3 regions of the Denitratisoma sp. agr-D3 genome follow, and region 3 is predicted to be linked to each of the others. Evidence: predicted binding sites of a transcription regulator. Region 3 holds the regulator's gene; each other region holds the start of a gene.
The links. Region 3 encodes sigma-54, which starts transcription at its own class of promoters, with help from an activator protein. Its sites were predicted from a motif close to TGGCACNNTTCCTGCT; they were not measured.
Positions count from the first base shown of each region.

Region 1: the regulator sigma-54 is predicted to act here: its motif matches at 2,567-2,582, upstream of ACYQ2U_RS12215 (TOBE domain-containing protein).
Region 2: the regulator sigma-54 is predicted to act here: its motif matches at 2,511-2,526, upstream of ACYQ2U_RS07175 (ammonium transporter).

Region 1 covers NZ_BAAGIA010000004.1:81,264-85,540, forward strand. Annotated here, with positions in the region: gene ACYQ2U_RS12195 (TonB-dependent receptor plug domain-containing protein) at 1-464, opposite strand, end outside; gene ACYQ2U_RS12200 (hypothetical protein) at 612-1,007, opposite strand; gene ACYQ2U_RS12205 (globin family protein) at 1,018-1,581, opposite strand; gene ACYQ2U_RS12210 (TOBE domain-containing protein) at 2,042-2,470, opposite strand; gene ACYQ2U_RS12215 (TOBE domain-containing protein) at 2,677-3,456, shown strand; gene modA (molybdate ABC transporter substrate-binding protein) at 3,489-4,271, shown strand.
Region 2 covers NZ_BAAGIA010000002.1:459,871-464,147, forward strand. Annotated here, with positions in the region: gene ACYQ2U_RS07170 (DUF2252 domain-containing protein) at 1-1,117, opposite strand, end outside; gene ACYQ2U_RS07175 (ammonium transporter) at 1,270-2,475, opposite strand; gene mltA (murein transglycosylase A) at 2,644-3,807, opposite strand; gene ACYQ2U_RS07185 (hypothetical protein) at 3,848-3,991, shown strand; gene ACYQ2U_RS07190 (ATP-binding protein) at 3,975-4,277, shown strand, end outside.
Region 3 covers NZ_BAAGIA010000001.1:238,995-243,271, reverse strand. Annotated here, with positions in the region: gene recX (recombination regulator RecX) at 1-143, shown strand, start outside; gene lptB (LPS export ABC transporter ATP-binding protein) at 137-898, shown strand; gene ACYQ2U_RS01115 (RNA polymerase factor sigma-54) at 926-2,383, shown strand; gene hpf (ribosome hibernation-promoting factor, HPF/YfiA family) at 2,401-2,730, shown strand; gene ptsN (PTS IIA-like nitrogen regulatory protein PtsN) at 2,828-3,286, shown strand; gene hprK (HPr(Ser) kinase/phosphatase) at 3,271-4,209, shown strand; gene ACYQ2U_RS01095 (PsiF family protein) at 4,276-4,277, shown strand, end outside.

The sequences.
Region 1 (4,277 bases), on a different contig from region 3:
GTGACCAGGTTGATCGCGCCGCCCAGGGTGTTGGGGCCGTAGAGCAGGGAGGCGGCTCCCTTGGAAACCCGGATTTCCGACAGGTCGAAGGTGGTGAAGCGGGAAAAGTCCACGTAGCCGTCGTAGGGAACATAAGCCGGAATGCCGTCGATGTAGAGGGGCACCTGGCGTGAGTCGAAACCCCGCAGGTAGGCGATGTCCTCGTTGCGGGCATTGTGGCTAACACTGGTGCCGGGAAGGAGGGACAGGGCAGTGCTGACGGTTTCCTTGCCGAAGGATTCCAATTGTTCCCGGTCGATGCTGGCATCACCGCCTTGGTCGATCGCGTTGCTGACGACATTGACGGTGCCTAGCGTGAATACGTCTTCGGCAGCGTGGGCAGATGCCGCGGTACAGAATGCGGCGATCAGGCAGGGCAGGATTCGCTGTCGTCCCAGTGTTGGCAGGATCAATCGGTGGGTCATGGCAAGGCTCCTTGAGAGTTGAAGGCGAGAAGAGATGGTTCGTCAAAGTCGTCGGACTACGGGCGTGAGGGCACCGCAAGCAATCAAGCTCGAGTCGTGGGCGTTATGTCTTGGCGGCGCCGGCAAGTGCCGACCGCCGGGCGAGGTTCAGCGCGGCATGGTTTCGCTGAAGCTGTAAAAACCGCGCACGGTGCGGCAGTCCTCGTGGCAAAGGACGATGCGGTGAATCAGCCAGCGGCTATCCCGTAGTCGCCAGGCGGTGAGGGATTCGGCGTAGGTGGTCTCCTCATAGAGTTCCTCGCCGTCTTCGGAGCGAAGGTCGCTCAGTTGGAAACGATGGGAGCAAAAGCAGGGGCTGTCGTCTTCGTCATAGCCCACGCTGCGTTCCGCGCTGATTTCGTATTCCTGGTAGTGGCGGAAGTAGAGCGGCTCACTGGTCATGTCGCGCCATTCCTTCGGCAAGCCTTCCTGCCAGGGGTATTGCTCATGGTTCTTGGGGCCGAGGGCCAGGGCGGCCAGTTGATGGGGTGTCAGCGTATTCATGTTGGGCTCGTCAAAGGGCTTTGAAGACGGCGGGAACAGGGCTCATGTGTCGCGCCAGGGCGATGCCTGCGCCGGCATAGGGATAGCGGGCGCAGGTTTCCTGTTCGTCGGGGTGTCGGATCATGTGGAGGGAAAAAGCTTCGGCCCAGTCCCAGTAGTCCTGGCGCAGGTCGGCAGGGAAGCGTACGTCGGCCATGGCTTGCCAAAGCTCCGCCAGCCAGATGGCGCGATCTTTGGCCGTCAGCCAAATTGGAACTTCCGTACGCGGCGCTTTGTCGGCAGTGGCTTTACGGAGGGCACGGGCAGGGCCGCCGCAGGCGGCAATGGTGTTGTCGGCGATGGCGTCGACATAGGTCTGGAAATCCTTGTCCTGGTCCGGAAAGGCGTGGCCGAGATAGGTGAGCCGCAGTCGCTCGTGATGACGGCGTACCAGGCGGCGCAACAGTGGGGCGCCTGCTTCGCGGAAAAGCCGGGGATCGGGTTGTAGCCTCGTTTCAGGAGTGGATGCCTCCTCCTGTCCTGGCGATGTTCTTTGCACCTCGTGGCACAGGGAGCCAGGGGATTGCGTGGTCATGATGGCGGATCCCTTTGCCCCATCACCCCTGAGTCGGACGGTTTCAGGAAGGCCCTGGACGTTGAGGAAATGGCGGTGATTGCTCTGGTGCATGGCGCTTTCCTTTCTGGAGATTGTCCTGGGTAGTTATCAAAATATATAAATGTATATAGCGATAGGCGTGCCAGGTGAGACGGGAGTTGGGTATCCGTGCTATTTCTTTTTAACCAACTGTTTATTAAGTGTTAATGTTGTCTTTGTCAGTTCTTGCAGGTGCCGTATTGTTTTGTTTTCTACAATAGTTATGTTGTTAACTATACAGCGCTAAGTGAGAAGTTCTCGGTTGCTGGTCTACGAAGGAGGGGCTGCTGAGGATGGTTAGGCGGTGGAGGTGATGGGGCTGAGTCGTTATGTTGCTCAGGCTATAGATGTGGGAAAGGGGGAGGTCCCCCCTTCCTGAAAGCGCTATTACTTCGTGCCGTTAGGCGGGAACGCCAAGGATGACGGCGGAGGCTTTGAATACGGCGGTGGCGGAAGCCCCTTCCTTGAGGCCTAGCTCCACGACGGCATCGTGGGTGATGGTGGCATGTACCACGGCTCCCCCGTTCAGGGCGATGGCCACCTCGGCACTGACGGGGCCGTTGGTGATCTTCTTGATGGTGCCGGGCAGGCAATTACGGGCGGAAAGCTTGGTGCCGGCGCCATCGGTCAAGACCAGGATGGAGGAGGCTTTCACCAGTGCGGTGACGGGCTTACCGGCCGCCAAGCCCAGTGTCTTCACGCTCTCGTTGGTGACCACGGCGACCAATTTGTCGCCGCCGCCGATGGAGAGGTCTATTTCACTATTGACGGCACCGGGTTTGACGGCATCGATCTTGCCGTTAAAGACATTGCGGGCGCTGATTTTCATCGAGGGCAACTCCTATAAGTGGGTGGAACGTGGGAATGACGGCCTCACTTTACGGGCTTCTTCTGTGTCGCATCAACCATAGCGCCTGCTTTTTTGTGGCCCGTCTTTTGCTGGGAGTGTGGCAATATTCGTTATGTAGCAATTTATATAGGTTGATTATGGCAGCCCGTCGTCCTGTTCAGCACAAACTTGTCGGAAAGCTCACCGTGGATACCGAGTTCGGTGCCTTTCTTGGCGATACCCGGATCAAGCTACTGGAGTCCATCGAGCGTTACGGTTCCATTTCCCAGGCGGCGAAAGCCGTGCCGCTGTCCTACAAGGCAGCTTGGGATGCGGTGGATGCCATGAACAATCTGGCGGACGAGCCGCTGGTGGAACGTTCCGTCGGCGGCAAGCATGGCGGGGGCACCAATCTGACCGACTACGGAAGGCGCTTGGTGGCCATGTACCGTGCCGTGGAGCAGGAATACCAGGCGGCCCTGGATCGCCTTGCCCAGCGCATGGGGGAAGGCGGTGCCGGCGATGTGCGCCAGTTCCAGTCCATGTTGCGCCGGATGTCCATGAAAACCAGTGCCCGCAACCAATTTGTCGGCACGGTCACCGCATTGCGGGAAGGCGAGGTGAGTTTCGAGGTGGGCATCCGTCTTGATGAGGCTACCGAAATCGTCGCCATCATTACTCGGGAAAGTGCTGAGGCGCTGGAATTAACCATCGGCCAGGAGGTTTATGCCTTCGTGAAGGCCTCATCGGTCATTTTGCTGACGGAGCCCAATGTCCGCACCACGGCGCGTAACCACTTGTGGGGCGAGATCGCCCGCATCCATGAAGGGCCGGTGAGTTCCGAGGTGATCGTCGCCCTGCCTGGTGGCCGCAACGTCACGGCCATTGTCACTCACGACAGCGTGGACAACCTGGCCTTGGCGATAGGTAAGCCGGCCTGCGCGGTGTTCAAGGCGTCCAACGTGATTCTTGCCGTTTTCAATTGACCTATTCGCCAAGTCCTTAAAAGGAGATTCCCATGAAGTTGCTTCCCTGTTCCCTTTCGCGTCTGTTGTCCCGTCTTCTCGTGGCGGGGTTCGCCTTGGGCGCGGCCTCCGTCCATGCCGACGAATTGTCCGTGGCCGTGGCCGCCAACTTCACCGAGCCGATGAAGAAGATCGTTGCCGAGTTCGAGAAGTCCAGTGGCCACAAGGTGGCCCTGTCCTTCGGTTCCACCGGCAAGTTCTATTCCCAGATCAAGGCGGGTGCCCCGTTTGAGGTCTTGGTAGCGGCCGACGATGAAACCCCCATCAAGATGGAACAGGAAGGCCTGGCGGTGAAGGGCAGCCACTTCACCTACGCCATCGGCAAGCTGGTGCTGTGGTCCGCCAAGCCCGCCGTGGTGGATGCCAAGGGCGAGGTGCTCAAGGGCGGTGGCTTCGATCATCTTTCCATCGCCAATCCCAAGTTGGCGCCCTATGGCGCTGCTGGCGTCGAAACCCTGAAGAACCTGGGGCTCTATGATGGGATTGCGCCCAAGATCGTCCAGGCTGAGAACATCGGCCAGGCCTACCAGTTCATCGCTACCGGCAACGCGTTGATCGGCTTCGTGGCCCTGGCCCAGGTGGTGGATGAAACCGGCAAGCTCAAGTCCGGCTCCGTCTGGGTGGTGCCCGAGAAGTACTACACCCAGATCCGTCAGGACGCCGTGCTGCTGGACAAGGGTAAGGACAAGCCCGCCGCCGCCGCTTTGCTCAAGTATCTGAAGAGCCCCTTCGTCCTCAAGGTGATCGAAGGCTACGGTTACGCACTGAGCAAGTAATTGGGT
Region 2 (4,277 bases), on a different contig from region 3:
CGTCAATCAAGCTGCTTCGCCATTTGTTTTGCTCGCCGAAGTCGATCAGTTCGTCGGCGATGGCTGAACCATCTCGACCGCTACTGCGCAGTTGGTCCCAGGCGACGATCTCGCCCATGGTGGCCATGACATTCTCCAGGCGGCGCAGTCGCTTCTTCCATGCATTCAGGGCGACCCGGTCTTCCGAGGGCAGCAGTCCCCGCAACACGTAGGATTTGCGGGCTAGGGTGACTGGTTGTAGGAAGGCCATGGACACGGCCTGAAAGCGACGCTGGATAGCTGCCACCCGGTGGGCCTCATCCTGCCAAAAAGGCTGTTTGATTTTTAAGTGAGGCGAAAGGGACGAAGGCGAGGCAGCCTTGAGGTCCAGCAGATAGTTCCTGTCGGGAGAGCCCTTGCCTTCCACCAACACAATGTAGCGGTCCACCCCCAAGCTACCGGTGCCGGCAATGCGGCGGGCCACGTCCAGCACTTTGTAGAAGCGAGGATTGTCCTGCGTGGCGGCGAACTCGCTGATCAGGTCCGCTACCTTTTTGCGTTGCTTGTCAGTCACGGCCAGGGCCTTGCGGCCATCGATGCGAATGCGGCGCTTCTTGCCGATTTTCTCAGTGCGACTATCGAGGAAGAGGGGGCGGGGGCGTCGCTGTACGCTGTCGAGTAGTTGCCCGATCATGCCTTCCGCGGTTTCCTTTTCCACCCAACGGGCCTTGCCCAGAGCCAGGGCAGCCGCGTAGTGGTCCACAAACGTGTGGCACAGGGCCAAGGCTTCCGGCGGTGCCACCTTGAGGCTCTTCGCGCCCACCAGGATGCTGCTGAGGAAGCGCACCAGTTCCCACGTCACCGGGGCCAGCGCTGCTTCGTCGAAGTCGTTCACGTCGAAATAGACCAGGCGGTTATCGCCTTTGTAGCTACCGAAATTTTCCAAGTGCAGGTCGCCGCAGACCCAGGCGCTTGGGGCCCGCTCGAACAGACGGCTACTGGGTAGTCGGCCATAGAAGAGATGACAGGTAGCCCGGAGGAAAACGAAGGGGTTGCTACGCATGTTGCGGTATTTCATGGCCAGCCGCTCCGGGTCGCGGCCAGTATTGAATTCCTGGATGTTGCGCACAATGTCCATGCAAAAGTCCCGATTAGTCTGTATCGATGGATAAAGAGTACCCCCTGATAGCTATCGTCAGCCTGTCAAAGAAACGAGGCCGAACGGTGCTCTACCCATAAAAAAGCCCGGCACTGCCGGGCTTTTTTATGGGTAGATGTGCGTCCACCGTATTACCAGAGACTCTCCCGTTCCGGCGTGGCGCTGATCTTGTGGATGCTCAGGTCGGCGCCTTCGTATTCCTCTTCCTGGTCGAGGCGGATGCCGACGGTTTTCTTCAGCAGGCCGTAGACGAGGTAGCCGCCGACGAAGGCGGTGGTGATGCCGAGCAGGGTGCCGACCAGTTGGGCCATGAAGCTGACGCCGCCGAGGCCGCCCAGGGCGTGTTGGCCGAAGAGGCCGGCGGCGATGCCGCCCCAGGCGCCGCAGAGGCCGTGCAGGGGCCAGACGCCGAGCACGTCGTCGATCTTCCAGCGGTTCTGGGTCAGGGTGAACATCCAGACGAAGAGGCCGCCGGCCGCGGCGCCCACCACCAGGGCACCCAGCGGATGCATGATGTCCGAGCCGGCGCAGACGGCCACCAGGCCGGCCAGGGGGCCGTTATGGACGAAGCCGGGGTCGTTCTTGCCGGCGGCCAGGGCCACCAGGGTGCCGCCGACCATGGCCATCAGGGAGTTCATGGCTACCAGGCCGGAAATCTTGTCCAGGGTCTGGGCGCTCATGACGTTGAAGCCGAACCAGCCGACGATGAGTATCCAGGCGCCCAGGGCGAGGAAGGGAATGCTGGAGGGCGGATGGGCGCCGGCGATGCCGCCATCCTTGTGGTAGCGGCCCTGACGGGCGCCCAGGTGCAGCACGGCGGCGAGGCCGATCCAGCCGCCCACGGCATGGACCACCACGGAACCGGCAAAGTCGTGGAAGTTGGCGCCGAAGGTGGCCAGCAGCCAGTCCTGGATGCCGTAGGCGTTGTTCCAGGCAATGCCCTCGAAGAAGGGATAGACGAAGCCCACCAGCAGGAAGGTGGCGGCCATTTGCGGATTGAACTTGGCCCGCTCGGCGATGCCGCCGGAGACGATGGCGGGAATGGCGGCGGCGAAGGTGAGCAGGAAGAAGAACTTGGTCAGCTCAAAGCCGTTGCCCTGGGTGAGGACGTCGGCGCCGACAAAAAAGTGGGTGCCGTAGGCCACGCCGTAGCCGATGAAGAAATAGGCCAGGGTGGACACGGCGAAGTCGCTGAGGATCTTGACCAAGGCGTTCACCTGGTTCTTCTTGCGGACGGTGCCCAGTTCCAGAAAGGCGAACCCGGCATGCATAGCCAGGATCATGATGGCGCCGAGCAGAATGAACAAAACGTCGGATGGGGTCTTTAGATTCTCCAATTTGGGGCTCCGTGCACAAAGAGAGTGCGCATAGGAGCAACAAATGGGCCATTTTTATGTCCTATGTAAATCAATAACTTAGTTAGCCTTGTTGTGGGTGGTTGGCACAAATAAAGTGCGAACATGAAAAATAAAGGCACCTTTAGGGTGCCTTGTCATGTCGATTGTTTATTTTGGTGCGTAGCTCCGGGGCATCAAAATCCACATCTGGCCCCGCTGCCGGGTGCGGCCGGCGTTGTCCCCGGCCTCGTTGCCGCTGCCCCAGTAAAAGTCCGCCCGCACCGGGCCGCGAATGGCGCCGCCGGTATCCATGGCCAGTACCAGCCGGTTCATGGGGGTGTCCGACAGGGGGCGGGTGGTGGCGAGCCAGACCGGGGCGCCCAGGGGCGTGGTCTTGGGGTCCACGGCGATACTGCGTTCGGGAATCATGGGCAGGCCCATGGCACCCGGGGGGCCGCTGCCTTCCACCGGCAGTTCGCGGAAGAAGACCACGCTGGGGTTGGCGTTGAGCAGTTCCTGCATGCGCAGGGGATGGGTCTTCACCCAGTTGCGGATGCCCTGCATCGAGGCCTGCTCGGGCTTGAGTTCGCCCTGGTCGATCAGCCACTTGCCGATGGAACGATAGGGGTGGCCGTTCTGGTCGGCGTAGCCGATGCGGGTGCGGCTGCCGTCGTCCAGTTGCACCTGGCCCGAACCCTGGATTTGCAGGAAGAAGAAGTCGATGGGGTCCTCCACCCAGAGCAGGGCGTCCTTTTCCCGCTTGGCTTCCTGTTGCGCCCATTCGGCACGGGAATAGTAGGGCACCAGCTTGCGCCCCTCGATGCGGCCCCGCAGGCGCATGGACTTGAGTTCGGGATAAAGGCTGGCCAGGTCCACCACGATCAGGTCGGCGGGGGCGCCGAACACCGGCACCTCGGCCACCTTGGTCTTGTGCCGGCTGCCCTTCACCACGGGTTCGTAATAGCCGGTGACCAGGCCCGTACGGCTGCCGTCAGGATTGACCAGTTGCCAGGGCTGGAAGGCGGCTTCGAACCAGGGCTTGAGGCTGCCCCGGTCGGCGACGCGGGCGGCGGCGCAGGCGGCGCGCCAAGTGTCCTGGCGCGCGAGGCTGCCGCAGGCGGAAAGAAAGCCCTCGAACACCGGCAGCAGGTCGTCCTGGCTGGCGTCTTCCCAGCCCGGCAGGTCGCGCCATTGGGCTTCCTGCAAGGGCTTTTCCGCCGCCGGCGGGGCCGCTTCGGTCGGGCTGGGCGCGACCTTGGGCGCCAGGCCGGAACAGGCGGCCAGCAGCAGGGTGGACAACAACACGGGGAGAAGGGCGGAGGAACGGGACATGATCTGCTAGAGTCGTCGGCTGACAAAAAGGAATTATCCCATGTGGGCCATCCTCCTCGAATTGGGCGTGCCTGTCCTGTTGCTGTTCATCCTGTGGCGGGTCTGGCCCAAGGAAGCCGACGCCGACGAAGCGTCCACCCCAACCCCCGACGAAAGCACGCAAGACCATGACCGCCAATCTTGACCACTTCCTTGCCCGGGCCATGCCCCTGCTGGACCGGCTCGAACTGCTGTTGCCCCCCGCCCCCGCCGCCACCGACTGGTCGGCGCCGGCCTATCTGTGGCGCAAGCGCCAGGGCCATGGCTGGCTGGAAGCGGTGCACCGGCCCCACCGCATCCGTCTCGACGACTTGCAGAACGTGGACCTGCAAAAGTCCCGCATCGAACAGAACACCCGCCAGTTCGTCGCCGGCAAGAGCGCCAACAACGTGCTGCTCACCGGCGCCCGGGGCACCGGCAAGTCCTCCCTG
Region 3 (4,277 bases):
GGGCCCGGGCCGTGTGGGCCAAGAAATTCGCAGCGGCACCGACGGACGCCAAGGAATGGGCCCGCCAAGCCCGCTTCCTCCAGTCCCGGGGCTTTGCCACGGACGTCATCCGCCGCGTGTTGAAGGAACTGGACGCATGTTGAGCGACACCTCCACCCTGCCGCCGGTCCGGCTTTCCGCCAGCAACCTGCGCAAGAAATACAAGTCCCGCACCGTGGTCAAGGACGTGTCCTTCGACGTGGGCAGCGGCGAAGTGGTGGGCCTGCTGGGCCCCAACGGCGCCGGCAAGACCACCTGTTTCTACATGATCGTCGGCCTGGTTTCCGCCGACGGCGGCGAGATTGGCCTGGAAAGCCCGGGCGCCCGCGACCGGCTGACCCACATGCCGATCCACCGCCGCGCCCACCTGGGCCTGTCCTACCTGCCCCAGGAGAACTCGGTGTTCCGCCGCCTCACCGTGGCCGAGAACATCCGCGCCGTGCTCGAATTGCAAAATCTCACGCCCCAGCAGATCGAGGGCCACCTGGACGAACTGCTGCAAGAACTGCACATCTCCCACATCAAGGACAGTCCGGCCATCGCCCTTTCCGGTGGCGAACGGCGCCGGGTGGAAATCGCCCGGGCCCTGGCCACCAGTCCCCGCTTCATCCTGCTGGACGAACCCTTTGCCGGCGTTGACCCCATCGCCGTGCTGGATATTCAAAAGATCATCGGCTTCCTCAAGGCGCGCAACATCGGCGTGCTGATCACCGACCACAACGTGCGGGAAACCCTGGGCATCTGCGACCGCGCCACCATCATCAACGAGGGCGAGGTGCTGACTTCGGGCACGCCGGAGGAAATCATTCATAATGAAAACGTACGCCGTGTCTATCTCGGAGAAAATTTCCGCATGTAGGGCCCAGGGCCCGGCGGCAGCACAACGATGAAACAATCGCTTCAGCTCAGAGTTTCCCAACACCTGGCGCTCACGCCCCAGTTGCAGCAGTCCATCAAGCTGCTGCAACTATCCACCTTGGAGCTCAACCAGGAAATCGAGCAGTTCCTCCAGGACAATCCCCTGTTGGAACGGGATGAGCCCGCCAGCGACATGAGCAGCTACACCCCCGGTGGCGACGCCTTGCAAACCCCGCAAACCGTCACCACGCCGGCCGAGAGCGAAACCACCCCGGCCAGCGACAACAACGATGAACTGAGCTGGGGCAACGACTTCGGCACCCCGGGCAGCGGCAACAGCAACCGCGACCCCAACGACGACAACGACACCGATGCCGGTGAAATCCAGGCGGCCGCCACCAGCCTCGGCGACCACCTGCTGACCCAGCTGGCCATGACCCAACTGCCGCCCCGGGACCGCGCCCTGGTGGCCTTCCTGATCGAAGCCCTGGACGACGACGGCTACCTGGCCCAACCCTTGGAAGAGCTGGTGGACGTATTGCCGGAGGAACTGGGGGATGACCCGGAGGAGCTGCTGGAGGAACTCCAGATCGCCCTGCGTCACGTGCAGAATTTCGACCCCACCGGCGTCGGCGCCCGCAGCCCGCGCGAATGCCTGCTGCTGCAATTGGCCGTGATGCCCAAGACGCCGGTGCATGAACTGGCCACGGCCATCGTCGCCGGCCACCTGGAGCAACTGGCGGCCCGCGACTTCGCCCGCATCAAGAAGGCCCTGGGTTGCAACGACGACGCCCTGCGCGACGCCCAGAACATGATCAAGGGCCTCAACCCCCGTCCCGGCGCCCAGTACGCGGCCCTGGACACCCGCTACGTCACCCCCGACGTGATGGTGCGCAAATACCGGGGACGCTGGACCGCCAACCTGAACTCCGACGCCATGCCGCGCCTGCGCATCAACCGGCTCTACGCCGAGCTGCTGCGGCAGAACCGGGGCAGCGCCTCCTCCGGCCTGTCCGGCCAGTTGCAGGAAGCCAAGTGGCTGATCAAGAACGTGCAGCAACGCTTCGACACCATCCTCCGGGTCAGCCAGGCCATCGTGGACCGGCAGCGGGCCTTCTTCGACCACGGCGAGGTGGCGATGCGTCCCCTCACCCTGCGCGAGATCGCCGACACCCTGGGCCTGCACGAGTCCACCATCTCCCGGGTCACCACGCAAAAGTACCTTGCCAGCCCCCGGGGCGTGTACGAACTCAAATACTTTTTCGGCAGTCACGTGTCCACCGACACCGGCGGCGCCGCATCGAGCACCGCCATCCGCGCCCTGATCAAGCAGCTGGTCGGGGCCGAGGACGGGCAAAAACCCCTTTCCGATGCGCGAATTGCAGAAATCCTCGGTGAACAGGGTATCGTGGTGGCGCGGCGGACCGTCGCCAAGTACCGCGAGTCCTTGAACATACCGCCGGTCAACCTCAGAAAGACTATCTAAAGAGAGAAGGAGGCATCATGAATCTCAACATCACCGGTCATCATGTGGAAGTCACCCCCGCGATCCGTGAATACGTTAGCGGCAAAGTGGAAAAGGTCATCCGCCACTTCGACCACGTCACCAGCACCCACGTCATTCTCTCCGTGGACAAGACCAAGCAGAAGGCTGAAATCACCCTGCACGTGAAGGGCAAGGACATCCACGCCGACGCCGTGGGCGAGAACCTCTACGCCTCCATCGACGCGATGGTGGACAAGCTGGACCGGCAAGTGGTCAAGCACAAGGAAAAGGTCACCGACCACAACCACGACAAGCGCGCCACCGGCGCCGCCAATCCCGCCGAATAAGCCGGCCCTGCCCGGGAATGCCGAAGTCCCCCCGGATCGCCGGCATTCCCGATCCGTCCCGCCACGGCGGGGTTCTTCAGGGGTTGTCCATCCACCCATGAATCAGATCGCCAAAATCCTGCCCCTCGACAATGTCGTGGCGGACCTGGAAGCCAGCAGCAAAAAAAGGGCATTCGAACAGGCCGGCCTGCTGTTCGAGAACAACCACGGCATCGCCCGCGCCACGGTTTACGACGCCCTGTTCGACCGGGAAAAACTCGGCTCCACCGGCCTCGGCCAGGGCATCGCCATTCCCCACGGTCGCATCAAGGGCCTCAAGGAAGCCCGCGGCGCCTTCCTGCGCCTGGCGGCGCCGGTACCCTACGAGGCTCCCGACGGCCAGCCGGTGAACCTGATGTTCGTCCTCCTGGTACCCGAGGCGGCCACGGAAAAGCATTTGCAACTGCTGTCCGAACTGGCCCAGATGTTTTCCGACAAGGCCTTCCGCGAAGGCCTGCTCTCCGCCCCCGACAACGCGGCCCTGCACGGCCTGTTCCAGCAATGGCACGCAAGCTGACGGTCGCCGACCTCTACGCGGCCCAGGGCGAATTCCTCACCCTGAGCCACATCTGCGGCGACATCGGCCGCAGCATCGCCACGCCCCGGGACGACATTTCCCCGGCGGACATCGTCGGCCACTTGAACCTGATCCACCCGGAGCGCATCCAGGTGTTCGGCATCCCCGAACTGGTCTGGGCGGCCAAGCAGCCGGAAGACAAGCTGCGCCACCAGATCCACGAAATCATGCAGGCCCCCTGCCCCGCCGTCATCGTCGCCGACAACTGCGGCGTGCCCGACGTGCTGCGCCAGGAATGTGAAGCCACCAACACTCCGCTGCTGGTGTCGCCCCAGTCCGCCGCCGTGGTGATCGACGTGCTGCGCCTGCACCTGTCCCGGGTCTTCGCCGAAACCATCGCCCTGCACGGCGTGTTCATGGACGTGCTGGGCCTGGGCGTTCTGCTCACCGGCGACTCCGGCGTGGGCAAGAGCGAGCTGGCCCTGGAACTGCTGACCCGGGGCCACGGCCTGGTGGCCGACGACGTGGTGGAAGTCTCGCGCATCCCTCCCGATGTGCTGGAAGGCCGCTGCCCCGAACTGTTGCAGGACTTCATCGAAGTGCGCGGCCTGGGTTTGCTCAACATCCGCACCGTGTTCGGCGAAACCGCCTGCCGGCGCAAGATGCGCCTGCGCCTGATCTGCTACCTGCAAAAGCCCCAGCCCGGCGTGCCCCAGGCGGCGCGGCTGCCGCTGGATGCCCAGACGGAAACGGTGCTCGGCGTGCCGGTGCGCAAGGTCACCATCCCCGTCGCCGCCGGCCGCAACCTGGCGGTGCTGGTGGAAACCGCCGTGCGTTCGACCATCCTCAAGCTGCGCGGCATCGACTGCATGCAGGAATTCCTCGACCGCCAGCACAAGGCCCTGGCGGGTGACATGAACTAGGCTGCCCGCCAGCCGCCCCGGTTTTCACGATTGCCGTTCCACTCAACCACTGAAGGAGACGCATCCAT